DNA from 2 places in the Actimicrobium sp. CCI2.3 genome. Region 1 is predicted to be linked to the other one. Evidence: predicted binding sites of a transcription regulator. Region 1 holds the regulator's gene; the other holds the start of a gene.
What was found. The regulator LexA, encoded in region 1, represses DNA repair genes until DNA is damaged. The targets are predictions, from matches to a motif close to ACTGTATNNNNATACAGT.
Positions count from the first base shown of each region.

Region 1 (4,432 bases):
GATGTGCTGAAAGATCAGACGGTGGTCATACCGATAGAAATCGTCCTGATGAATAAAGTCGGCAATCCTGTCCCAGGCCGCGTTGTCGAGCAACAAACCGCCCAAAACGGACTGCTCGGCTTCGATTGAATGCGGGGGGACACGTAGCGCGTCGAGCTGGATATCCGGGCGCGAACCGGAACGAAAATCAGAGCGAGATTCAGAGCGAGATTCAGAGCGAGATTCAGAGCGAGATTCAGGGCGAGATTCACCACGGGATTCAGGCCCTGAATCAGGGCGGGCGTCGGAGCGTTCACGTTTGTTCATGACCCGGATTATACCTGCTGGGCAAGCCGGACCCGGGCTGCATTCTTGCAATATTACGGCGACAACGATTCTGACAGGCATAAAAAAAGCCGGACGAATCCGGCTTCTCTGCAAGGCACTGCACTCAAGAATTAAGCGTGCTGACCCAGTACGGAAACAATTACTTCAACCAGCACATCGGTGTGCAAGGCGACCAGGATCGGATGATCACCAGTTGTCTTCAATGGGCCTGTTGACAGGCGCACTTGCGATTTCTCGACAGCGAAACCTTGCTTGGTCAGTGCATCGGCGATGTCTGCATTGGTTACCGAACCAAACAGACGACCATCGACACCCGACTTTTGCGAGATCTGAACGGTCATGCCGGCCAGTTTCTCACCATGGGCTTGGGCTTCGACCAATTTCTCGGCAGCGATTTTTTCCAGTTCTGCACGCTTGACTTCAAATTCAGCGACAGCGCTGGTGGTCGCACGACGCGCCATGCGTTGCGGGATCAGGAAGTTACGGGCATAACCATCCTTGACCTTGACGACTTCGCCAAGATTGCCAAGGTTGACGACTTTTTCTAACAAAATGATTTGCATATTTTTCTCCGAATTGGGTAATTGACGTTTGCGTCAGTTACGCGTGATGCAGGTCGGTGTACGGCAACAGCGCGAGGAAACGTGCGCGCTTGATTGCGGTATCGACTTGACGTTGATAGTGAGCGCGGGTACCGGTCAGGCGTGCTGGCATGATCTTGCCGTTTTCCTGAACGAAATCCTTGAGCGTATCGACGTCTTTGTAGTCGACCTGTTCCACGTGTGCAGCGGTGAAGCGGCAGAATTTCTTACGCTTGAACAATGGGTTCTGTTGTTTGCGTTTTTCTTTAAGCTTGAGCTTGTTCTTGTCGAATTTTTTACCGAATGCCATTTGAGGCTCCTGTATCTGAGGTTGGTTCGAAATCAATGATGTGAAACACGAGACTTTTACTGTTGCGGTTCTTGCGCGCCAGGAAACCGGTGAAGTGGAACAACGCACCCAATGGGGCTTGATCAAACCGGCCTGAAATTTCGCCTGCTGCAATGGCGGAAATCTCGAACTCGACTTGTCGTTCTACCCTGGCTTCGGTTTGCTTCGAGGCGTGCTGCAATTTCGCGGACACGATCGGGATGCCTGCCGGTGTGTAGCGCATCAATTCACGCTCGGCGATACTGGCAACAAACTGAAGCTGATTCACTCTTCCTGGTAACAATTACGCTGCAGGTGCCTCGGAACGATGGCTTTTGGCCGCATCTTCCTTTTGTACTGCCTTCATCATTGGCGAAGGAGCGGTTTCGGCTTTCTTCAGCTTGACGGTCAGGTGACGCAGGACTGCATCATTGAATTTGAAACCGGTTTCGATTTCGACCAGGGTCTCGTTGTCGCATTCGATGTTCATGCAAACATAGTGTGCTTTGGCGAGCTTCTGGATCAGGTAAGCCATCTGACGACGACCCCAATCTTCAACGCGGTGAACAACGCCACTGTGGGCTGCAACGACAGCCTTGTAGCGCTCGATCATGGCGGGCACTTGCTCGCTCTGATCCGGATGGACGATAAATACTATTTCATAATGACGCATGCAATCTCCTGTTGGACGGATTGAAAATAACGCCCACCCCGGCGTCAAGACGAGTGTGGGAAGAGGAAAGTCGGCAAGGATACCCGCAAAGCTGACAAAACTCAATGATTACGCCCGTTTGCCCGGAAATGGTTGATGCCAACCCTGTAATGACTTGCATTTGACCGCTCACTGTATAAAACTACAGCCTGTTTATCCACACAGCGACGCTGTCATCATCATGATCAAACTTACCGCGCGGCAGGAACAGATCCTGAACCTGATCCGTGACGCCATCACCAATACCGGATTTCCTCCGACACGCGCAGAAATCGCCAGGGAACTTGGCTTTCGCTCGGTCAATGCTGCCGAAGAACATTTGCAAGCACTGGCACGAAAAGGCGCGATTGAAATTTCACCGGGCACATCGCGTGGCATCAGGCTGATCAAGTCAGCCGTCGAACTGGCCACCGAGCGACATAACCATCAACTTGTGCTGCCGCACCCTGCGTTGATGCAACTGAGTTTGCCGTTAGTCGGACGGGTTGCGGCAGGGTCACCTATCCTGGCGCTGGAACATGTCGAAGCAACCTATCAGGTCGACCCCTCCCTGTTTACTGCCAAGCCTGATTACCTGCTGAAGGTCCGCGGCATGTCGATGCGCGATGCCGGCATCATCGACGGGGACCTGATTGCCGTCAAAAAATCCGACAGTGCCCGCAACGGGCAGATTGTCGTGGCACGCCTTGGCGACGATGTCACGGTCAAGCGCTATCACAAGACCGGTGAAATGATCGAACTGCTGCCGGAGAATCCCGACTTCGCAGCTATCCGCATTGACCCTGAACGGGATGATTTTTCACTGGAAGGATTGGCGGTCGGATTGCTGCGCAGCTGGAACTGAATCAGGATTGAGCACGGCTTCTTGCATTGACCGGAGCATCTGCATCGCGGGTAACGCGTCGAGATCGGCAAGCACCGCCCAGTGCAAGAAGGACTGGAGATCGCTCCCTCACAAATGCACGTTGACGCTATCAGCGCGCTTCCAATGCCAGCTTCTTGTCGAACTTGATGCTGGCGATGTCCGGCATGGGAGCGTCCACGCGGTTACGGAACAACCAGAAACGCTGCCACTCATCTCCAGGCCGTGCACCGTCCCAGACGGGCTCCCAGACAGACAAGTCAACTTCTCCGGGGCCGCTTGCGACAAAACCTTGCATCAAGAGCGCACGGCATTTAGTCGCAGGGAACAGTTCACGCCGGATCGTAATGCGATGGGCCACATAGTTCAGCATTGCACGCTCGCTTTCCCCCATGCCGATACTGGTAACGCAATCGACCGAGGACGGCCACGGAATTGCCGAGAACACGCGCTGATAGCTTTTTGCATAGTCCAGCCACGGCATCCACAGCGTTGTCAGTAAAGCCCACGTCAGCGTCATCCCTGTAAACCAAGTGGTCAGCCCATAGGCCGGATACCGTCGAAACCAACGACACGCACACCAGGCAACACAGGTTAGCGTCAGCGCCATCAAAAAAATCGGCAGATCAAACGTCGGAATGAAGTCGGACGGCAAGACGCGCAGCAGCCTCGGCCAGGCAGGGGTTGCGTCGGTTGCCATCATGATGGCCCATCCCAGCCAGATTACTGCGGCCAGCAGCCCGAATAACCATTGACTGATTTTCGTCCACGCCCAGTCTGCCAGCTGTGGAATATGCGAAACCGCTGGTGCTGCCAGTATCGCTAGCGGAACCAGTAGCGGCAAGGCGTACACGGCACGGACTGACTCGGAAAAAGACAGTACCAGCAACATCACCAGGGTGGAGATCAGTCCATATTGCATTGCCGGATGAGTCAATGCCACGAATCGCTGACGCCATAGCGCAAACAATGCCAGTGGCAATGCAGGAAACGTGAACCACGGTAACGTTTGCAGCCAGAATCCTTTCGGATGCTCCGTGCCTGAACGCACGCCCGAGAAACCAAAGTAACGGCCAAAGTTGTTTTCCCAGAACCAGACCATGAACAGGCCAGGCGAGCGGTCGTGCAGAAGAAACGGCCAAATGGACAACATGGGTAAGGCGACAAAAAAGGCAACGACGAGGCCGCGCGCATACCGCCCGTTGCGCCACTCGTTAAAACACACTGGCAACATCAGTGTAGTCATGCCGATGACTGCCGGTCCAAGTATGCCTTTGGACAAAAAAGTGACACCAACGCCTAGGCCTAGCAACACCCCTCCCGTCTTCGGCAGCGACAGAATGCGTGACAAACCCCAGGCCGACAGGGCAAAACCGGTCAGCAGTGGCACGTCCGGCATCATCATGTGCGTTTGCGTCAAAGTGCCCAGACAGCCGAGCAACAGCAGCGGCGCATAACGTCCCGCGCCTTTGCCCCACCATGCATGCGTTGCAGACCCGATAGCGAACGCACTGATCGTCATGAATAAACCAGACGCCATGCGCGCGGCATCAGGTTGATCCATCCAGCCCCCGAGCAGATAGACGCACACCGCCGCCACCCAGTAGTACAGAGGAGGTTTT
Region 1 covers NZ_JASJWR010000003.1:164,451-168,882, reverse strand. Annotated here, with positions in the region: gene QN370_RS03160 (replicative DNA helicase) at 1-306, opposite strand, end outside; gene rplI (50S ribosomal protein L9) at 438-890, opposite strand; gene rpsR (30S ribosomal protein S18) at 928-1,218, opposite strand; gene priB (primosomal replication protein N) at 1,205-1,525, opposite strand; gene rpsF (30S ribosomal protein S6) at 1,541-1,909, opposite strand; gene lexA (transcriptional repressor LexA) at 2,130-2,792, shown strand; gene QN370_RS03130 (glycosyltransferase family 39 protein) at 2,923-4,432, opposite strand, start outside.

Region 2 (4,432 bases), on a different contig from region 1:
TGCCATCAACAGCTTGAACAGGTAGGCGAGATCGATCATCTGGATCAGCAACTTGCCCTCGTTGGCCTGAAAGACCTGCTGCACCAGCAAGCCGTTGCCAATGGCCTGCCCGACCATCGGCGTACCGGCGACTGCTTGTGCAGCGACCCGCCCGACGCCATGCAACTGATCAACCAGCAAGCCAATCGACCGATTCCCGAAGCGCACCACCACAACCTGACTGCGACTGTCCTGCTGGCTCGGCGTGCCTGACAAGACCGCTGCCAAGTCAAAGACCCAGACAAAATCGTCAGCCATGCCGGGCTGTGTGCCGGCAATCGGAACGATGCCGAGACACCCGCACCCAGTACCAACGCCGATCGATATCGGTGCCACGCGAGACGCCGGCAACGCTTCGCGCACCTGATCGGCGGCGATTGCCATTAGCGCTGTACCAACGAAAAAAGTGGCCAGTTCCGGACCTTCAGCCTGCGCGCCGGCCGGTGCAAATGCGGCGACGACGTCGATGCCAGCCACCGCGTGCCGGGTCACTTCGCCGACCGATGACAGGACGACGGCAATCACATCGGCACGATACGAATCACTGACCTTGAATTCGCGATAACCATGCGACACCGTGCAACCGAGCAGTGCGTAGCGGCCCTCGTCAATGACGACGCGCGACGCACTCTCGCCATTATCGAGTGCGAGCAATGCGCTATCGATGTCAAGCGTGGTACCAATGGGCCGGGCCGGATCGGTGCTGGCAATGATGGTGCCGCGCCGGTCCACGAAAAAAGCCTGCGTGTCAGGCTTGTCGCCAATACCACCGCGCAGCATCGCGGCAAATTCCGGCGTGGCATCAAACACGATGCCAATACCGCCGAGGATTTGCGATGCCTGCAAGGGGTTGCGAATGGCTGCGTGATAGACGTAAGTCGGCGCATTCCCGTACCGTGCCGATGGCGCAAAGGGCGAGACGTGGTAGTCCTGGGTACTGCGCAGCGCCAGTACCTGCTGCAGTGTCGCGGCATCGACCATGGTGTCAGTACCGGGTCCGGTACTGGCCACAATCCGGCCCGTGCGGTCGTACACGAACAGGCAGGCATAGACGGTATAGAGGCCGTTGATGGTGGCGAGGATATGCGTCATTGCAGCACTATCCTGTGCGCCAGGCTGTGGTATCGCCAGCAAGCGCTGCAACTCTGGCGATAGCGCCCACCAGCGACAATCATTGGCACGTTCGTAGAGGTTGCGATCGAGCAGGTCGACCAGCAAATTCGTCACATATTCGGCATCGTGCAGACCGGCTGCCAGCACGGTATCGAACAAGCTGTGGATTGATTCGGCAAACAGCGTATTGCTGCGCGCGCCGGTCTCGCTGATCTGTTCGAGGACGGTTTTAAGGCTGACCGAGCCGGCACCTTGAGCGCTCGTGACCTGACCATTCCAGACCACCCGCCGTATCGTCTCGGCGGTGCTGTCGGCTGCGCCCATGATGTCAAATAGCGCCGGACAAAATGACCGCGCATGGACCAGCAAGCCATCAGCTATCCCGGCATCCAGCCCGGACAACATGCTCGCCTGAACACCACCGAAAGCGATATCGAGCGGAATCATGACTTGTCCCTGCCAACCCTGCGGCCCCGGATAGCCCTGGTAACCGGCCGAACCCGTCGTGCACACCAGGTATTCGCGCCCTCCTGACATCATCATGCGCGGCGTCGCGTCATGGTTGACGGGGACCCGTGTACCAAGCGGCATCCAGCCGGGATCGGCACTGGCAATAACGCTGCCGCCAGCATCAAGCAATAGCATGTTCGAGCGTCCGGCCGGATCACGGTGCGTCGAAAATATCCGCGCCATTTCTTCTTCAAAGGCGAAGCACAGACACAGCACGCCCACCACGGCACCCGTCTCGGGATGACACAGTCGACGCGAATAGATCAGCGCATCACGCTTGCCCGGGCACAGGTCACTCGCGCGGAAGGTCTCGACATAATTGTCACAGGCAAGGGTGCGGGCAATCAGCGCGTCGTCACTGCGGCTCACCGGCTGCGACTGGTCAAGCTGAACCAGTACGTGCCCCGCCAGGTCCAGCACGATGATCTGGTCATACACCGTGTACTTGTCGCGGTAGGCGCGCAGTCGCTGTCGCATTGCGTGCACGTCGGCATCAAGGCCGGCGGCGAATGCACACAGGGCTCCATCGGTCGCAAGAAAGCCGACATCAGCGGTGCGTTCAAACAAATTGCGCACCACGATCTCGATCACGTAAGCGGACTTGGTCATCAACGCCGCATGAACGTTGCGCAACTTTTCGCGTGCCAGGTTAATCACCAGCTCTTCTTCAAGCTGATGAAAACGCGCCCGGGTCGCCGCCATCGTCGGCAGGATGGCACCGGCCTCGCGTGGACAGTTCATCCTCGCGGACGATTCGATCAGACGCCATATCAGGTTCAATTCATGCAAGGACTGCGCACACTTGCTGACATCGCGCATGTAGGGCAAAAAAGCATCCACCGGGAAGGAAGCGTTCAAGACATTCGAGGGGCGGGAAGACATGGCAGGCTCACGCAGGTTGGCATCCGGGAATCAGGAAACAGGCGACGCTGCATCGCCTGCCATACTTTTAGTGCCACTTAAGTAACCAACTATATCTGCGCAGAATACCGTGAAGCAAGAAAATAATTGACCTCCGGAAAACTTTTTTATTGCCTCATTAAAATCAGATATCAGTGACCCACCCGAGACGCACCAGCGACCCCCTGCGGAGACCAGTCAATTTTTCAGAACTGTTTTTATATACAGTATTATTAGCCAATGCCCCAACAACTCCCTCCTTATGTTGAACTCCACTGCCTGTCGAACTACACGTTCCTGCGTGGTGCCTCGCACCCCGAAGAATTGATCGAACGGGCCGCCGGCCTTGGTTATGCGGCACTGGCTATCACCGACGAGTGCTCGCTCGCCGGTGTCGTACGCGCCCACATCGAAGCCAAAAAACACGGCCTGGCATTGCTGATCGGCACCGAAGTCAAGCTGCGCTGCGGTATGACACTGCTGCTACTGGCAACCAACCGCCAGGGCTACGGCAATCTGTCGCAGCTGATCACGAATGGCCGGCGACGCGCCGACAAGGGCAGCTACCAGTTGGCCATCGAGGATTTTGCAACGCCAGAACTGGCCGGCCTGCCAGATTGCCTGGCGATCCTGTTACCCGAACGCGCACATGACGATGCACAACGGCTGCAACAAGCGCAGTGGCTTGCGCGTGTTTTCGCTTCGCGCGCGTGGATCGCGGTCGAACTACTGCACCGCATTGATGACGATGTCTGGTTGCAACAGTTGTCCGCGCTGTCACAGCAAACCGGTTTGCCGCTGGTCGCCAGCGGTGATGTCCACATGCATGTGCGCTCGCGCAAACCGCTGCAGGATACGGTCACTGCAATCCGGCTCGGCAAGCCGATTGCCGAATGCGGACTGGCATTGCAAGCCAATGCCGAACAGCACTTGCGCTCGCGCTTGCGGCTCGCGCAACTGTATCCGCGCGCGCTGCTGGAACAAACGCTGGTGGTCGCGCAGCGCTGCACGTTTTCACTGGATGAACTGCGCTATGAATATCCGCTGGAAATTGTGCCAGCCGGTGCCACCCTCGACGGCCACCTGCGCAACCTGACCTACGAAGGCGCGGCACGCCGCTTCATCGCCGGCATTCCGGCCAAGGTGCAGGAACAGATCGAACATGAACTGGCGCTGATCCACGACATGGCCTACGAGCCGTATTTTTTGACCGTGCACGACATCGTGCGCTTTGCCCGCAGCCAGGACATCCTGTGCCAGGGCCGCGGTTCGGCGGCCAATTCGGTGGTCTGCTATTGCCTCGGGATTACCGAGGTCGATCCGGAACGCATGTCGATGCTGTTCGAGCGCTTCATCTCGAAAGAGCGTAACGAGCCACCCGATATCGATGTCGATTTCGAGCATCAGCGACGTGAAGAAGTGATCCAGTACATCTATCGCAAATACGGTCGTCATCGCGCTGCGCTGACCGGTGTGCACATTACTTACCGGCCGCGCTCGGCACTCAAGGATGTCGGCAAGGCGCTGGGCATCGACTTCGACCAGATCAACCGCTTGTCGCACTCGCATCAATGGTGGGAAGACGGCCAGGTCAGCGACGAGCGCCTGCGCGAAACCGGCTTCGATCCCGACGCCTCGCTGGTGCACAAACTGCTGGAGCTGACCCGCACGCTGGTCGGTTTTCCACGCCACCTGTCGCAGCATCCGGGCGGCTTTGTCATCGCGCGCGACAATCTGGCCAGGTTGGTGCCGATCGAAAATGCCGCGATGCCAGATCGCAGCATGATCGAATGGGACAAGAATGACCTCGATGCACTTGGCATCCTCAAGATCGATGTGCTGGCGCTGGGCATGTTGTCGGCGATCCGGC
Region 2 covers NZ_JASJWR010000034.1:17,112-21,543, reverse strand. Annotated here, with positions in the region: gene QN370_RS17120 (chemotaxis protein CheW) at 1-2,544, opposite strand, end outside; gene QN370_RS17115 (error-prone DNA polymerase) at 2,803-4,432, shown strand, end outside.
Region 2: the regulator LexA is predicted to act here: its motif matches at 2,774-2,791, upstream of QN370_RS17115 (error-prone DNA polymerase).